DNA from 4 places in the Anoxybacillus sp. UARK-01 genome. Region 1 is predicted to be linked to each of the others. Evidence: riboswitches for the same ligand, from Rfam matches in the RefSeq annotation. Region 1 holds a riboswitch; each other region holds the start of a gene.
What was found. Region 1 has a riboswitch for cobalamin ahead of B6A27_RS03280 (hypothetical protein). Riboswitches for the same ligand answer to the same signal wherever they lie in the genome.
Positions count from the first base shown of each region.

Region 2: linked by a shared signal. The riboswitch ahead of B6A27_RS04750 (ribonucleoside-diphosphate reductase subunit alpha) and the one ahead of B6A27_RS03280 (hypothetical protein) in region 1 are both predicted to bind cobalamin.
Region 3: linked by a shared signal. The riboswitch ahead of B6A27_RS13785 (ABC transporter substrate-binding protein) and the one ahead of B6A27_RS03280 (hypothetical protein) in region 1 are both predicted to bind cobalamin.
Region 4: linked by a shared signal. The riboswitch ahead of B6A27_RS09195 ((2Fe-2S) ferredoxin domain-containing protein) and the one ahead of B6A27_RS03280 (hypothetical protein) in region 1 are both predicted to bind cobalamin.

Region 1 is NZ_NASY01000026.1:43,353-47,777, reverse strand. Features, by position in the region: gene mmgD (citrate synthase) at 1-850, opposite strand, end outside; gene B6A27_RS03280 (hypothetical protein) at 847-1,089, opposite strand; cobalamin riboswitch at 1,276-1,480, opposite strand; cobalamin riboswitch at 1,942-2,122, shown strand; gene metE (5-methyltetrahydropteroyltriglutamate--homocysteine S-methyltransferase) at 2,425-4,425, shown strand, end outside.
Region 2 is NZ_NASY01000031.1:53,067-57,491, forward strand. Features, by position in the region: gene B6A27_RS04750 (ribonucleoside-diphosphate reductase subunit alpha) at 1-1,259, opposite strand, end outside; cobalamin riboswitch at 1,385-1,581, opposite strand; gene B6A27_RS04755 (hypothetical protein) at 1,727-2,188, opposite strand; gene B6A27_RS04760 (carbon starvation CstA family protein) at 2,508-4,425, shown strand, end outside.
Region 3 is NZ_NASY01000047.1:322,929-327,353, reverse strand. Features, by position in the region: gene B6A27_RS13795 (adenosylcobinamide amidohydrolase) at 1-362, opposite strand, end outside; gene B6A27_RS13790 (FecCD family ABC transporter permease) at 365-1,417, opposite strand; gene B6A27_RS13785 (ABC transporter substrate-binding protein) at 1,383-2,348, opposite strand; cobalamin riboswitch at 2,486-2,699, opposite strand; gene B6A27_RS13780 (PH domain-containing protein) at 2,914-3,528, opposite strand; gene B6A27_RS13770 (ABC transporter ATP-binding protein) at 3,922-4,425, shown strand, end outside.
Region 4 is NZ_NASY01000041.1:92,045-96,469, forward strand. Features, by position in the region: gene ubiB (2-polyprenylphenol 6-hydroxylase) at 1-635, shown strand, start outside; gene rraA (ribonuclease E activity regulator RraA) at 1,124-1,603, shown strand; cobalamin riboswitch at 1,668-1,858, shown strand; gene B6A27_RS09195 ((2Fe-2S) ferredoxin domain-containing protein) at 1,989-2,378, shown strand; gene B6A27_RS09200 (energy-coupling factor ABC transporter permease) at 2,375-3,115, shown strand; gene B6A27_RS09205 (energy-coupling factor ABC transporter substrate-binding protein) at 3,119-3,403, shown strand; gene cbiQ (cobalt ECF transporter T component CbiQ) at 3,400-4,113, shown strand; gene B6A27_RS09215 (energy-coupling factor ABC transporter ATP-binding protein) at 4,130-4,425, shown strand, end outside.

The sequences.
Region 1 (4,425 bases):
CCTTTTTCATAAGCAAGGCTCGTGGATCCATCTTTTTCATGTATACGCGATGACCAAATCCCATAATTCGTTCCTTATTGGCTAGCTTTTGATAGAGCAGCTGTTTGTATTTTTCTGGCGATTCCGCTTCTTTGAGCATATACATAACGGCCTCGTTGGCTCCTCCATGAAGATGCCCCTTTAACGATGACACAGCCCCTGTCAATGCTCCGTACAAATCGGCGTGGGTGGAGGAAATGACCCGCGCTGTAAATGTCGAGTTTGGCAGCTCATGTTCAATATAAGCGATGAGCGAACGGTCAAATATTTTCACTTCCAGCTCGCTTGGTTGCTTCCCTGTCAGCATATATAGAAAATTGGCGCTGTAAGAGAGTTCTTGGTGCGATGGAACGACTGGATGGTTATGCAACAGGCGATGGCTGCTTGCAATAATGGCAGGTATTTGAGCCAAAAGCTTAATCGCTTTTTCTTTATTAGCCGCTTCTGTTCGTTCATCGAGATGTGGGTCAAAGCTGGCTAAAACGGAAATACCGGTTCGCAGTGCATCCATCGGATGGGCAGTTTGCGGCAGCTGCTTCAAAATTTTCACCAGTTCTTGCGGCAGTGTTCTTTGTGTGTGAAGCTGCATTTCAAAGCGCTCTTTTTCTGGCGGTGACGGTAGTTTTCCTTCAATAAGCAGATGTGCTGCCTCGGTATATGTTTTGGTTTCTGCCAGCTTGATCAGATCATATCCCCGGATGACGATTTCTTCATTCTCCACATCAAGAAATGAAATTTTCGTTTCAGCCGCTATGATTTCTTCTAACCCCGGACGAAATTCCAAAAAGATCCCTCCTTCATTTAAAATCATTTGCTTTCGTCGGCCGACTCCTTGCTGAAAACAAGTTCTTGTCGTATTTCTTGATATGCTTGCTGCAAATTAGCACGGCATGATGGCTGTTCTGACAAAGGGAGGCGGACGGCAATTTCCGATTGATAATGATCGTACAGATCCATTAAAGAAACGGGTGGATGTTTTGTAAAATTGTTCATGACCGTTTGCTTAAACGCTTCCAAAAAATATTGCTTTGTTCCGAATGTGTTGTGCATGATGTCTGTCCTTTCGTTCTCAAGTTCCGATACGATTCGAATGATGGACATGCGCTTGAAGCAAATAAAAAAAGCATCTTCGCAAATGAAGATGCTGAAAAAGCGCATACGATCCCCTATGAAAAACATATACAAAAAAACATATGTTTTTCCGCTTCCTCAACACCCCCTATCCTCGTAGGTTTTTGGTGTGGACCGAATCAGGCAGGTCTCCTGGCTTATGTTCATCGCTTCCTAGCCCCTTCCCGTTGATATGTCAAGCATTCAACAGTGGTTTTGGCAGGTTGCTCCCATTTACAGTTGCGGGACAGCGTCGGATTTGCACCGAACTTCCCTTTTAAACCGGTCAAGCGCTCTTTTGCTTACCGGTACCTGATCCTAACCAAAGTTATTCAATTTTCAAGTTCACTATATCATATTTTTTCTGAGACGAAAACAAAAAAATTCTTAACTTTCTAACAGGTGGCCTGGGCTGCTTCCGACAGTGTTCGATCATGAAAGTTATCTAGATATAACTTAAGGATAAAAAATGAGAAGGTGATGCTCCGATTTCAACGGTTGAGCATTCGAACAACACGGTCTACAGCTTATTGGCTGATACTTGTTACGCTTTGAAACTGGAATGCTCTTTTTGAATGATTAATCTTAATAAAAGCGATCGACTTCTGTCGAAATTAGATTTGCGCCATGAATCAGAAGACTTAATCTCCTTGACAATTTTTTCGAAGAATGATAGGGTTATTGTAAAATTTTTCTGATACTTCATGACAGGCTTAGAATGGAGGTTTGAAGCGTTTTTTTCTTGGCGAACAAGAAAATAAATGTGGGAACAGGTTCCAAAGGTGAGTCAAGACTAAATGGCCCAGTCCAAGGCTCCCTGCGGATGAAAAGGGAAGACCGGTGAGATTCCGGCACGGTCCCGCCACTGTAATAGAGGAGCTTTCCGCTTTACTGCCACTGATCAAAGATTGGGAAGGCGAGCGGAAAGCAATGATCCTTAAGTCAGGAGACCTGCCTGTTCTGACAACACTGCTTTTACCTACGGAGGATAGGGAGGTGTTCATCATGGACAAGGGGATTAATCCTTTTTTATGGCATTTCTAACTTCCGTTGGAGCGTTAGGAATGCTTTTTTATTATTCGGAAAAAGAAATATGACGTCAAATCGCGGTGAATGCAGGGAGATGTGAGGGGAAGAGCAACTCAGCTGGAAGGATGAACGGGAAACCGAGCCATCGAATGGACAACATAGATTTCCTATCAGGCAAGTCCCGCCTAAAGATCAGGTAGAGAGTGGAAAAACGATAAAAATAAAATGATAGGAGAGAATGAGGAAATGAAATCAAGCAATCTTGGCTATCCACGTATTGGGGAAAAACGAGAGTGGAAAAAAGCATTAGAATCTTTCTGGAATGGAGAGATAGACGAAAAAATTTTTTTGGACACGATGCAGTCCATTCGTCTAAACCATATCAAAAAGCAGCGGGAAATAGGGATTGATCTTGTGCCGGTTGGCGACTTTACCCTTTATGATCATATGCTTGATACAGCGGCTATGTTTGGTTTCATTCCTGAACGTTTCGATTATCAGGGGGGAGAGGTTCCTCTCTCAGTTTATTTCGCGATGGCGCGCGGCAATGAAAAAGCACCAGCATGCGAAATGACGAAATGGTTTAACACCAATTATCATTACATTGTTCCAGAATGGAGCAAGGAACAAAGCTCCCGCCTGCATATAACAGAAAACAAACCATTAAAGGATTTTCGGGAAGCGAAGGAGAAATTAGGAGTTGAAGGAAAGCCTGTTTTGATCGGACCTTATACGTTTATGAAGCTTTCCAAAGGCTATGATGAAAAGCAATTTTCCTATTTTCTATCATTGTTGCTTCCGCTTTATGAGCAAATACTAAAGGAGCTGGAGCGCGAGGGGGTAAAATGGATACAGATTGATGAACCCATTCTTGCTACTTCCTTAACCAAAAAAGAGATGGAGGAATTTGTATCTGTTTATGAGCGGTTGCCTCAAGCTGCTCCTAACTTAAAGATGATGTTGCAGACATACTTTGAGGCAGTAGACTGGTATGAAAAACTAATCAAGCTTCCTGTTAGCGGGATTGGCCTTGATTTTGTTTATGGCCTAGAGAAAAATTTGCGCCATTTATCGAAGAGCGGTTTTCCAGAAGATAAAGTGCTAGCGGCAGGGGTGATTGATGGACGCAATATTTGGCGGACCGACCTGTCGGCAGCCAGCCGTCTCGTGGAAAAAATTTTGCATTCTGTCCCATCTGAACGGTTATGGCTGCAGCCATCAAATAGCTTGCTGCATGTCCCTGTTACGACAACATACGAAAAAACATTGCCTTTGAACTTGCAGCAGATGCTGGCATTTGCTGATGAAAAGCTGGAGGAGCTTGTGTATTTAACAGAACGATTCATCGATGGCGAAGGAAAGCGCGCTCATTATTATGCTCAAAATCAACAAGCGCTTCATTTATGGAAAAAGGATGCTTCAAGATATAATGCGAACGTGCACAAGGAGTGCGAGAACCTAACGAAGGCGCAGCTTGAGAGAGCATCATCCTATTTGGTACGGCAAAAGAAGCAGCAAGAAATAAGCCAGCTTCCAATATTGCCAACGACGACAATTGGCAGTTTTCCACAGACAGCAGAAGTGCGGAAAGCGCGCCAAAAGCTCAAAAAAGGCGAGTGGAGCCAGCCACAATATGAGCGCTTTATTGAAGCAGAAATTAAGAGATGGATCGATATTCAAGAAAAAATAGGATTAGATGTTTTGGTGCACGGTGAATTTGAAAGAACCGATATGGTCGAATTTTTCGCCGAAAAATTAGGGGGTTTTGCCTTTACTGAAAATGGATGGGTGCAATCATATGGTTCGCGCTGCGTTCGTCCACCGATTATATACGGCGATGTCGAATTTTTGCAGCCGATGACGGTTAAGGAAAGTGTATACGCACAATCGTTAACAGAAAAAATAGTCAAAGGAATGCTCACAGGTCCTGTCACTATTTTAAATTGGTCATTTGTTCGTGATGATCTGCCTCGACATAAAGTAGCGGAGCAAATTGCCCTTGCGTTGCGAAACGAAATCAAAGCACTAGAGGAATCAGGAATTTCAGTCATTCAAGTGGATGAGCCCGCTTTGCTTGAGGGACTTCCTCTAAAAGAAGAAAAGAAGCAGGAATATTTAGAGTGGGCTGTACGGATGTTTCGTGTAGCCACTTCCATTGTAAAGGATGAGACGCAAATTCATACTCATATGTGCTATTGTGATTTTTCGTCTTATCTGCCTGTCATCAATCAAATGGATGCAGATGTA
Region 2 (4,425 bases), on a different contig from region 1:
AACATAAATGGTGTGCCTGATTCTAGCTGGCTGCGCATAATGCTTTTCATAATTTCAATAGCTGGAACTCTCTCTTTTGAAAGGCGCTTTTCTTGAACGCATTCCCAATATTTTTGACGAAAACTGCCGTCCCCTTTTTCTTCATCATAAAAGTCTTCTAGACTGAATCCCATGATTTGTCGTATTTCGTGTGGATCAAATAAATACCAATCTCCGCGTTTTTCTACTTGCTCCATAAATAAATCAGGGATGCAAACGCCTGTGAATAAATCGTGTGTCCTCATCCGTTCATCGCCATTGTTTAATTTGGCATCTAAAAAAGCAAAAATATCTTTATGCCACACGTCTAAGTAGACAGAGATGGCTCCTTTTCTTTGGCCAAGCTGATCGACGCTGACAGCGGTGTTATTCAATTGCTTCATCCATGGAATCACGCCGGATGAAATCCCTTTAAATCCTTTAATATCGCTGCCGCGGCTGCGAATCTTTCCGAGATAGACGCCAATGCCGCCCCCTGCCTTGGAAAGGTTAGCAATATCGGTATTGCTGTCGTAAATACCTTGCAGGCTGTCATCAATCGTATCGATAAAGCAGCTTGATAGCTGACCATAGTTTTTTCCTGCATTGGCTAAAGTCGGAGTGGCAACCGTCATATATAAATTGCTTAATGCCCAGTATGCTTCTCGGATAAAGGCAAGTCGCTGCGTTTTTGGCTCTTTGGCCATCAATGTCATCGCGATGATGAGAAAGCGCTCTTGCGGCAGTTCATATAAATTTCTTTCATAATCACGGGCAAGATAGCGATCTGCAAGCGTGCGGAGACCGATATAGGTAAATAGCTTGTCTTTTTCTGGATTGATGATCGCTCCAATCTCTTTAATTTCTTCTTTTTCATAATCATCAAGCAAAGAATGGTTGTAAACTCCCTTGGAAACGAGAGAAGCGACCAGCTCGTAAAAATCACCGTAGCGTTCTTTTGGATGATAACCGCGATTTTGAGCTGCTTCGTGATAAAGCTTCTGTAAATAAATGCGGGCGCAAACAAAGGTCCAGTCTGGTTCTGCTTCGCTAATATATGAAAGTCCCTCAAGAATGCAATCATTTGCCATTTGTTCGAAGGACGCAGTGTCTTTGTTTTGAATCATGCGAAGCACACGCTTGATATATTCGGATGTGTCTAGATGAGGAAATTCATTTGTAAGATCATGAATCCAGGCAATCAATTCTTCTTGAGAAACGGTTTGAAAAGTAAACGTCATTATCGGCTCCTCCTCTTTCCAATAAAAAAATCCACTCCGGATTGAGTGGATGAAACGATAGTATAAAAAGGAATAAAACTTCCCTTCTTAAACCATCGCTTCATCTTCTCCCTCCCCGAAGAATGTGAAACGAAACAAGCAAGGCAGGTCTCCTGACTTGTGCTTCTTCCTACTTTGGATCCTTCCCGTATACGCGCCGTATAAGCTTTCGTATACAGTGGAGCTTCCATTTCGTCCGCACATACAGTTGCGGGGGCAGTTCTGGATTTACACCAGATTCCCTATTAAGTCCTAAGGGACACCTTTACTTGTGGTTTGTTCTACTATATATAGTTTTTGTTTTTATTCTTCGATACAATATATTGTGTTTGTTAGTTGCACTGGTATCATCATATAATAAATCAATGGAAAATTCAACTATAATATTTCTGAAGTGGAAAAATAAAAAACGCGCTCGATCGGCGCGTTTATTTTTGAAGTGGGAGAAATTTAATAAGCAGCGAGCGAATCAGTAAACCGGTGAGCACACCAGGAATAACTGAGAGCATTGGCAGCCAAATTGGTCCAAAAAAAATGCCGAAGATGGTAACGCGGGAAGAGTACATCAGTCCAACTGTGACAAAATAAGCTGAAAAAACGAATGGAAGAAAAGCGTAAGGAGAGCGACCACCGTCAGCATCTTTATAAGCATCCCACATTGCAAAAAAATACAAACACGGATAAAACATAAGCCATTGAAAATCAATGACTTGGGTTGCTTCGATTGTTTTTCCCAAAAAGCTCAGGCGAATGGCTTCATTAAATCGGGATTGAGAGTTTACAATAAATTCTAATAAAATAAAGATGGTTCCTTTGAGATACTTTTGATTCAAAAGCTGTCCGAATCCTGGTAAAGCAATACTCCATAACAACCGTTCAATTGCTTTCACGTTTTCTTAACCCTTTACTAATGGATTTTGTTTGTTGATCATCGACTATATCCTATATCGCCTCGTATATAGAAAAAGAGCCCTGCCTTATTTTTATCATTTCCGCTTTTTACAGTTTATATAATTACATTTTATTGAAAATATACATTTTGTTCCTATTGAGATCGGGAATTTGAAAATGGTGCATGTTAGGTGTGTAATTTGACATGTTATGTCTAGTTTTGTTCATGTTAAGAAAATATTTGGGTAACTTTTCAGAATAGTTAGTATAATCGCTGTGAGTAGAGGATAATTTTTTAGTGCAAAGGGGGAGAGGATTTTGAAAGCGGTTAAATCAATCGTGATTTGGGGATTGATTTCGATCATTGGAGCCATTGGCTTTGCGGTATTGGCTCTGCACCGCGGCGAAACGATTAATGCGATTTGGCTCATTGTGGCAGCGGTGTGTGTATATGCAGTGGCTTATCGTTTTTATAGCCAATTTATTGCGCGGAAAGTATTTGAGCTGGATGATAATCGCAAAACACCAGCTGAAGTGATGAATGATGGAAAAGACTATGTGCCGACGAATAAATGGGTGTTATTCGGACATCATTTTGCTGCTATTGCAGGAGCTGGCCCGCTTGTTGGCCCTATTTTGGCATCACAGATGGGATATTTGCCGGGCACGCTTTGGATTGTAGTCGGTGTGGTACTAGCAGGTGCGGTACAGGATTTTGTCATTTTGTTTGCTTCAATGCGCCGCAACGGAAAGTCACTTGGTGAAATGATTAAAGAAGAAATGGGCTCCTTCACAGGGCTTGTTGCTATGCTTGGGATTTTAGGTATCATGATTATTTTATTAGCCGTGTTAGCGTTGGTGGTTGTGAAAGCGCTTGTAGGAAGCCCGTGGGGAATGTTTACCATTGCGGCAACGATTCCGATTGCGATTTTTATGGGAATTTACATGCGCTATCTGCGGCCAGGCCGCGTAGGGGAAGCTTCATTGATCGGTTTTGTTCTGCTGATTGTTTCCCTTATTGCGGGACAGCATGTGGCTGAACATCCGACATTAGCCAATATGTTTACATTTAAAGGGGAGACAATTGCTCTTTTAATGATTGCTTATGGATTTGTGGCTTCGGCGTTGCCTGTATGGCTATTGCTAGCGCCGCGCGATTATTTAAGCACTTTTCTTAAAATCGGAACGATCGTTGGTCTAGCGCTTGGTATTCTTGTTGTTGCACCTGATTTGCAAATGCCTGCTGTGACTAAATTCGTGGATGGAACAGGACCTGTATTTTCAGGAAATTTATTCCCATTTTTATTTATCACCATTGCGTGCGGAGCTGTTTCTGGATTCCATGCTCTTGTTTCTTCCGGAACGACGCCAAAAATGATCGAACTCGAAAGTCATGCCCGCCCAATCGGATATGGGGCGATGCTTATGGAGTCGTTTGTAGCGGTAATGGCTCTTGTCGCGGCATGCGTGCTAACACCAGGGGTTTATTTTGCGATTAATAGTCCAGCAGCTGCTATTGGCACAGATGTAGTCCAGGCTGCCCAAACGGTTTCATCTTGGGGATTTGTCGTTACCCCAGACGCATTGACAGAGTTGGCCAAAGATGTAGGGGAGCAAACGATTTTATCGCGTACAGGCGGTGCACCGACTTTGGCTATTGGGATGGCAGTGATCCTTTCAAAAGTGATTGGTGGAAAAGCATTTATGGCTTTTTGGTACCATTTTGCGATTTTATTTGAAGCGCTATTTATTTTAACGACGATTGATGCGGGAACGCGTGTTGGCCGCTTCATGATTCAAGATATTATCGGACATTTTTATAAACCATTTGCTAAAACCGATTCATTGCCGGCCAATATTATTGCAACGGCTTTATGTGTACTCGGATGGGGATATTTCCTCTATCAAGGAGTCATTGATCCGCTTGGCGGAATCAATACATTATGGCCGCTGTTTGGTATTGCCAACCAAATGCTTGCTGGTATCGCCCTTTTATTAGGAACGACTCTTTTATTTAAGATGGGGAAAAAGGCATACGCATGGGTAACGTTAGTGCCAACAGTGTGGCTATTAGTTGTAACGATGACAGCTGGATTTCAAAAATTGTTCCATCCGGATGCTAAAATTGGATTTTTATCACATGCGAAAGTATTCAGAAATGCGCTAAACGAAGGCAATATTTTAGCACCAGCGACGACAGAAGCGCAAATGCGGCAAATTATTATGAATGATTATG
Region 3 (4,425 bases), on a different contig from region 1:
GCTACCGCCTGTTCATCCTCCTCTGTCCATGTTGGAAATAACCCTGTTTGATGGGCATAGCGTCCTAACTCTACCGTTTCTTTGACAGTATAGCCAAATGCTGAATCGGCGCTTTGCGGGAGAACAGCGACAAGGCGCGCCAGTTCTTTTGACGAAAAGGAAGCAAGCGGGACGGCGTTCAGTGTAATGGTCCCCTTTTGTAAAGAAAGCTCTCTGCTTAACAGCTTTAATAATGTTGTTTTGCCGCTGCCGTTAGGTCCTAAAATTCCAAAAAACTGTCCTTGTTCCACAGTGAAGGTAATGTTCTGCAACACCGCTTTTTCTCCGTATTGATAGGAAACATCATGAACGTTTAACATCATTTTCACGTCTTCCTTTTCATTCTATTTAAAAATAACCCCGCAAACAAAGGTGCACCAATTAACGAAGTAATGATGCCAATCGGCAATTCACTCGGTGAAATCATGGTTCGCGCCGCTAAATCGGCTAGCACTAAAAAAGCGCCCCCATATAAAAGTGATAGCGGTAAAAGCAAGCGATGATTCGGTCCCGCAACAAGACGAATCATATGAGGAACGACCAAGCCCACAAAGCCAATCGCCCCTGACACAGCAACAGCCGCTCCTGTTAATAAGGAAGCGCCCATTAAAATGACCAGCTTGCGCTTGGCAACATGGACACCTATGTGAGCAGCTGCCTCTTCACCAAAGGCAAAAGCGTTTAACTCGCGGTGATTCACTAGTAACAGCAAACATCCTATTATAAAAAACGGAAGCATCATGACAACATATTTCCAGCTTCGCATCGCGACGCTCCCCATCAGCCAAGTAATAATTTGCCGCAGTTCCTCTCCTGTCAGCGCAATCATAAGCGAGATCAACGCGCTGAAAAATGCGCTGAAAATAATTCCGGTTAAAATGATCGTTTCCACTGACATGCGCGGATCGACGGCGCGAGTAAAAAACAAAACGAGAAAAAGAGTCAGCAATCCAAACGCAATGCTCATGATCGGTAATGTAAACGATCCAAACCACGGCAATTGCAGATGAAAGAACAAAACGACGACCGCTCCGACTGACGCGCCCGATGATACTCCAAGCGTATAAGGATCAGCCAATGGATTTTTTAGCAATCCTTGAAACGCCGCTCCCGCCAACGAAAGGGAAGCGCCGACTAAAAAAGCCAAAACAACGCGCGGCAAGCGGATGGCCATCACAATTTGCACAAGCGTATCAGGAATGTCAGGGGACGGCGCAATTCCCCACCATTGCTCTAAAAAAATGTCAATAATAGACGAAAAGGGAATCGATAGTGAGCCTATCGATATCCCTAACAACATGCACACGACCACCGCCGTAAGAGCGATGACGTAGGCAATTATATTATTTAAAGATTTCCGGATAAATGACTTTGGCAAGTTCCTCTACCCCTTCAACAAGGCGTGGGCCTGATCTTGTGACTAAATCAGAATTCACCTCATATACGCGTTGATTTTTAACCGCCGAAACGTCCTTCCACGCCGGTCGTGCCATCACTTGCTTTACAGCATCTTTCACATAGTCTCCATACGTGACAACAATTACATCCGGATTGAGCGCTACCGCTTTTTCTTCCGTAAACATCGGCCATCCTTCTTGATCGCCAGCCACATTTTCTGCTGAAATCGCTTGCAGCATGTCATTGATAAATGTTCCCTTTCCTGCTGTATAAATTTGTGGCGCCGGCTGCACTTCCACCCATACTTTTACCGGATTTTTCACGTTTTTTGCTTTTTCCTTGATGGCTTCAAGCTTTGATTTCATCTGGTTAACAATTTGATCGGCTTTTTTCGTTGTCCCTGTTGCTTGTCCAATTAATTGGATCGAATGGTAAACATCATCAAATGTTTTGGCATCGTTCACAACAAGCACTGTAATTCCCGCATCCTTCAGCTGCTGCAGGCCGTCCCGCGAATTATGGGCACTCGATGCGTGGGCAAGCACTAAATCAGGCTTGAGTGAAATAATTTTCTCCACGTTAAACTCCATGCCGCCAATTTTTTCTTTATTTTTTACATCTTCCGGATAGTTATCAAAATCACTGACTCCAACCATTTTCTCTCCTAAACCAAGTTCATAGGCAATTTCCGTATTGCTCGGAATTAACGAAACGATTTTTTTCGGTTCGGACTGAATCGTGACCTCTTCCCCTAATCCGTCCTTAACGGTTACCGGGAAAGCAGCTGTTGCTTCTTGCTTCGCATTGGATGAATGAGTGGATTTGTCTGTTTCTTGATTACCGCACGCGGCAAGAAGGCCGAACGTCAGCATCAACACAAGCAGCCACGTATAATACCTCAGTTGCTTCATCATGGTTTCTCCTCCTGCACATATAAATTAAAAAATGCCCATCCCGGACGGAATGAGCAAGAAACGACAAACCATAGAGTTGTGGCAGCATAATAGCCACCTTTTGCCGTTTCGCCATCTCACCCCCCGAAGATTGGAAACATCGAGCAGTCAGGGCAGGTCTACTGACTTATGCTTCATCCTACTTTGAACCTTCCCATGCGGTCAACAGCTTGCCCATCAATACCGCACAGTGGTTATTTCATTTCGTCAGCATTTACAGTTGCGGGGACAGTTCTGGATTCGCACCAGATTCCCTATTAAGCCTATTAGCGATTCGCTCACTTCGGCACCCTTCTGCATCGATATGCAATTGTAAAAAATAATCGAACAATTGACAGTTACAATATTAAAGGACGAAAGGCTGTTTGGCAACAAAAAAATGACGGAATTCGCCATTTTTCCCGTCTCTATTTATATGGATCTCATTTTTTAACGCATTGGCGTGATGAAAGCACATCCACCGGCTTACCGCAAAAACGACTCGAACAGCAGTTTAGCGCCATTCGAGTCGTTTGGATCGCTATTAATTGTTAATATAGCGTTCAAATACATCCCCAAAATCTTTCACTGTATACTGCTTCTTAGTCTCAACAAGCCAGTTGAACGCGATTTGATTTAGCTCTTTAAACTGTTCAGCAATGCTGTTTGGAGTGCTGGCGACACGCCCTAGCACGGAGGAGGCAACATCGAGACTTTTTCGCGCAAAGTCGAGCGTCGTTTCATTTTCATGGCAAATTTCTGAAATTTTTAAAAGTGCTTTATATAAATCTTTCACTTCTTCCAGATGCTTTTTATGCACATCAATCGAATAGTGCTCCGATCCGATAGTAAATTTAATCTCTACATCTAAATCGACCGTGCCTGCCGTCTCAAGCGATACGCCAGCAATTGGATGCTTATAGTAATCATAACGGCGCAGCGTTCGCTTTTTACTTGTCGCGCTCGTCCCATCTAAATGAATAAGCGCTCGGTTAGTAAAGCAATATTCATCTGATTTGGACTTAATCAAAAAATAAATCTTTTCTCCATCTTCATGCATCACATAATCGTCTGCGTCCACTTTATCATAATTTTCGGGTTTAATGACAGAGCCGATATCACTTAATCCGAGAACATCAGCAGCAACTTTGCCAAACATCCAGCATCTCCTCCCTTTTCTTTTCTTACAATCCCATTATACCATCCATTTGCTTTCCAGATCCGATAAACAGAAAAAATAAAAAATGGATTTATAGCCGATTCAAAAGCACAATCCTTTTTTAACAGATGGAGGCAAATCATAGAACGCTGTCCCATACAACTTTTTATAAACGTCATTCTTCGCTGAAACCTCCGTGCCTTGCCACAGGATCAAGAGGCGATGCGAGTGCTATAATATATTTATGATGATGTCGCAAAGTTCATATTCTGTTCATAAACATCAAGTACAATACATACACGGCAGCATAAAAATCATAGCAAAAAGAGTGGTGATCAAATCGTGGAAAAGCAATCATCAGAAGAAAAAGCAGACTGGCGCTCGTTCATCCGGATGATTCAAGCAACGAAGCCGCCTAAAATGATCATGATTATTGCGCTATTCTTAAGCGTGGCGTCTTCCATCGTCAGCTTAACGATTCCACTATTTACGAAAAAAATGATCGACGGCTTCACCGTTTCATCATTAAATAAAACGACGATCATTTTGCTTGTTGGCGCCTTTATTGCGCAAACGATCGCTAGCGGCTTCTCCATCTACTTGATTAACTATACAGGAGAAACGGTTGTATCCAGACTAAGAGAACAAGTATGGCAGAAGCTGCTGCATTTGACCATTCCGTACTATGATCGTCATCGTACAGGGGAAACGGTTAGCCGAATTACAAATGATACCGCTATTGTGAAAGGATTAATTACAGAGCATACAGCCAACTTTTTCAATGGCATTATTTCCATAATCGGCTCTGTCGCATTATTGCTGTACTTAGATTGGAAAATGACGTTGATTATCTTTATTCTGCTTCCACTAGCCGTTAGCATTATGATCCCGTTAGGA
Region 4 (4,425 bases), on a different contig from region 1:
AGCATGTCGATGTATCGCGATTGCATGAGGATATCGAACAATTAAGAGAGAAGTACTACAATGTTCCGCTCAGCCAAATCAGTCTTGGCGAGGCGCTTCATGATTTGTTTCATGTTGCCTTTCAACACTCTATTCGCATTCCGAAGGATTTAACCCTTCTGGGAAAGACGTTGCTAACAGTGGAAGGCGTAGCAGAGCAGTTAGATCCGGAGCTGAACATTCTCAATATTGCTGAACCATTTGGACGCCAGCTATTAAAGGAGCGCTTGCATCCTAAACATCTAACCGAAGAAGTGTGGAAGCGCGTGTTCAATTATGGAGAAATGTTGCTGGACTTCCCTAAGAACATGAAGGAGTTAACGGCATTTATTAAACAAGGAAAGCTGCATTTGAAAATGGATATTCCTGAATGGCCGCTTTTTTTAAAAAAATTAGATCAAATTAGTAATCGCTTATCCTTCAGTATTGTGCTGCTGTCTTTCAGCATTATTATGGCAGGGATTATTATTGGCTCTTCTTTAGGTAGGCAATCGACTTTACTTTGGAAAATTCCAGCAATTGAGATTGGGTTTGGTATCGCCTCTTTGATGTTTTTATGGCTGTTATATTTAATTTATAAATCCGGACGGTTTTAGCTGTTGACCTAATCGCTGGTGGTGGATTACTTGTTTTATTTCTCGTGCTGTATAAAATGGAGAACCACGGTTAGAGGATAGGCCGCTGACTTGTCTCGGTCACGCCAAAGCGTGCTGTCGAAACCTGCTTATATAGGGACTGCCTGCAGAGGCTCGACTAGAATGTGTTACGATAATAATTTTATGTAAACAATCCGGTGTGCTGATGATCCAATAAAAATCATTGGCATTACTTGATTCCCAGCTTTTCTACCGTAGTCGGCAAGCAAATGACTTGCCGACTGGGCATGCATATGGCAGAAAAGCTTGTGTCTAGCTCAATCATTCCATATTTTTAGTAAAATGATCATCCACACTTGCGGGAAACCATATTAGTTCTTCTTATTTCACCGTTCCTCTGTTTTTTTTTTTGACGGATTTTGCAGGATTTTTTTTCAAAATGTCAAAAGGATTTAATAGACAAAGAAAAATGGGGGAAGGGAAATTAAATGAAGACAGCAGATTTATGTGATCAATTTTTGTCGGAGCTGCAAGTGTGCCAATTACCGTTGCATTCTTATGGCGGAAAAACAGAGTTTTCCGGACCGATTGCCACTGTTGAGGTATTCGAGGACAATGTGCTCGTTCGCGAAGCGCTAGAAACCATTCCGGCAGGCACGGTGTTAGTTGTTGATGGAAAAGGTTCGCGAAATTGTGCATTGCTCGGAGATCGTCTGGCACAAATCGCTTGTGAACGAGGACTTGCAGGCGTGATTGTCCATGGTTGCATTCGCGATTCAGCTGAAATTGCGCAAATGCCGCTTGGCGTAATCGCTCTTGGGACATGCCCTGTCAAAAGCAAAAAAGAAGGGAAAGGGGCGCGTGATCACGTTCTTGAATTCGGGGGCGTACATTGGGAGCCGGGCGCGCATGTGTATGTTGATAGCGATGGAGTTGTTGTCGCTAAAACAAAACTGTTCGAAAAATAAAAATGGTTGACTTTTTTCGAAAATTCATCATATCATTGTGGAGGAACAACTGAATCATTGAATCGTTTGCTAAAGCAAGTAAGGTGCCTTTCTCTATTGGGACAGGCTTAAAAGGGAAGTACGGTGAAAAGCCGTCACGGTACCCGCCACTGTGATGAGGAGCTTCATTGCATCATGTCACTGAAGGAAACTTCGGGAAGGCGCAATGAAGCGATGATTCTAAGTCAGGAGACCTGCCTTATTTGCTCGGCCGGATACCTACGGGATTATAGGTAGACGTGCGGGGGAATGGTATACATATGCATTTGTGATTGGCCGTATGCATTTTTCTGCACCTCTATCGATAGAGGTGCTTTTTTATTTCATCAAAAAGGAGAGGATCGGTGTGACAACGTGGAATTTAACTGGAGTAAAGCATCACGTATTGATCTGTAACGGCGGCAGCTGCATGCGAAAAGGCGGAGAGGAGGTGACAATCGCCATTCGTGATGAAATTGCGCGGCTGGAATTGGACAGCACTGTACACACAACGAGAACGCGCTGCAATGGCCGCTGTAATGATGCGTGCGTAGTAATCGTGTATCCGCAAGGAGTTTGGTACAAGGGGGTGACGCCGGATAAAGGAAGAGAGCTTGTCCAAACACATTTAAAAGATGGTGATCCTTTAAAAGATATCGTCACCTATCAGTATGGAGAAGATGGATTATCGATGTGCCATCCAACAGCTGCGGTTGGCATTACTAAAAAAGCTAGCATCAAGGAGGAGAGGGTATGAAGCAATGGAAGTTTCTGCTGCTGCTATGTGGCCTTGTTGTTTATTTTACTGTCAATAGCGGTACACCAGCCTATGCTATGCATATTATGGAAGGATTTTTGCCGGTGAAATGGGCGCTATTTTGGTGGATTGTTTTTCTGCCGTTTTTCATCGCCGGAGTGCGAGCGCTGATGAAGATCACAAAGCGCCATCCTGAATTAAAATTGTTGATTGCGCTTTCAGGAGCTTTTACCTTTGTACTTTCGGCATTAAAAATCCCATCGGTGACAGGCAGCAGCTCCCATCCGACTGGAGTCGGGCTCGGGGCCGTCTTATTTGGTCCGCTAACGATGACGGTGATGGGGAGCATCGTTCTTTTATTCCAAGCGTTACTACTGGCGCATGGGGGATTGACGACATTAGGAGCGAACGCGATGTCAATGGCGGTATGCGGTCCGCTAGTAGCATACGGGGTGTATCGTTTAGGAAAAAGGTATAACATTTCGCAGCGATTTGTCATTTTTTTAGCCGCTTTTCTTTCTGACTTGGCCACATATGTAGTTACATCATGGCAATTGGCGCTTGCTTTTCCCGACACAACAGGAGGAGTAGCAGCTTCATTTCTTAAATTTGCCGGAATTTTTGCGATTACGCAAATACCGCTCGCGATCACCGAAGGGCTGCTGACTGTTGTTGTGTGGAACTTTTTATCTACTTACAGCAGTCGAGAGCTGAATCAACTTCAGAAAGGAGCCTAGCAGATGAAGCGAAATCTCTTGCTTATTGTTCTTGCTTTTGTATTAGCTGTCGCTCCCTTGCTATTGGTTCGCAATTCGGATTTTGGCGGTACAGATGATCAAGCGGAAAAAGCGATTCAAACGATCGTCCCGGATTATAAGCCTTGGTTTGAGACGATCTTTTCACCGCCGGGTGGGGAAGTGGAAACATTGTTATTTTCTTTGCAAGCCGCGCTTGGCGCCGGGGTGATTGGCTATATTATCGGCGTTTATAAAGGTCGAGCCGGTCGAAGAGATGAAGCGGAATGATTCGGCATTTTGACATGATTGCCTATCATAATCGTCTGCGCCGTCTGCGGCCTGAACAAAAGACTTTATTCTCTTTTCTCTTGCTTTTGAACACTATGGTAGGAAGCAGAGGAACGCATCTTTTTATTATTTTCTGGCTAGCCATATGGACGATTGGGTATGCAGGTGTTTCTTGGAAAGTATATGTAAAAACGTTGGGAATGGTCATCCTTTTCCTTTTAATTAGCTGGCCGATTTTGCTTATTTCCCTTGATTCATGGCACATATCCGTGAATCGAGGAAATATTCCGGCAGCAATCGATGTATCGCTGCGCTCCATTGCAGCATGGTCGTGCTTATTTTTCCTTTTAGTAACAACGCCGTTTCCAGAGTTGCTCTATGTATTAAAAAAACTGAAAATACCATCCGTTATGATTGAATTACTATTTTTTATGTATCGATTTATCTTTGTGTTTGAGCAGGCGGCGGAGGAATTGTATACGGCGATGAAAGCACGCAACGGCGGCAGTCATTGGCGGCATGGCGCCATGCTTATTTTTCAGCTTTGGCAAAAAGTATGGGGCGCTTACCATGCTTTATTGCTCGCATTACGGGCGCGCGGGTTTTCCGATGAGCTTGTCTATATTCAAAACGAAACGGGTGGTGTATGGAGCAAGCGCTATATTGTAGAGGCGATTGCCGGAATGGGGGTACTCATATGGATGAGATGATCGAGAGGAAAAAAAGATGTTGAGATTAGAAGAGGTGTATTACCAATATCCTCATGGCCAAGAAGTGCTGAAGGGAGTGTCTCTTCAGATTTTCAGAGGGAAAAAATATGCGCTTATTGGCCATAATGGCTGTGGGAAAACGACGTTATTTTTGCATATGAACGGGCTGTTGCGCCCCAATCGCGGATGCATCTATTGGAAAGAGCAAAAAATGGCTGACCGGCGCCAAACGATTCAACAATGGCGCCGAGAGGTAGGCATTGTTTTTCAAAATCCAGAACATCAGCTTTTGGCTCCTGTTGTGAGAGATGA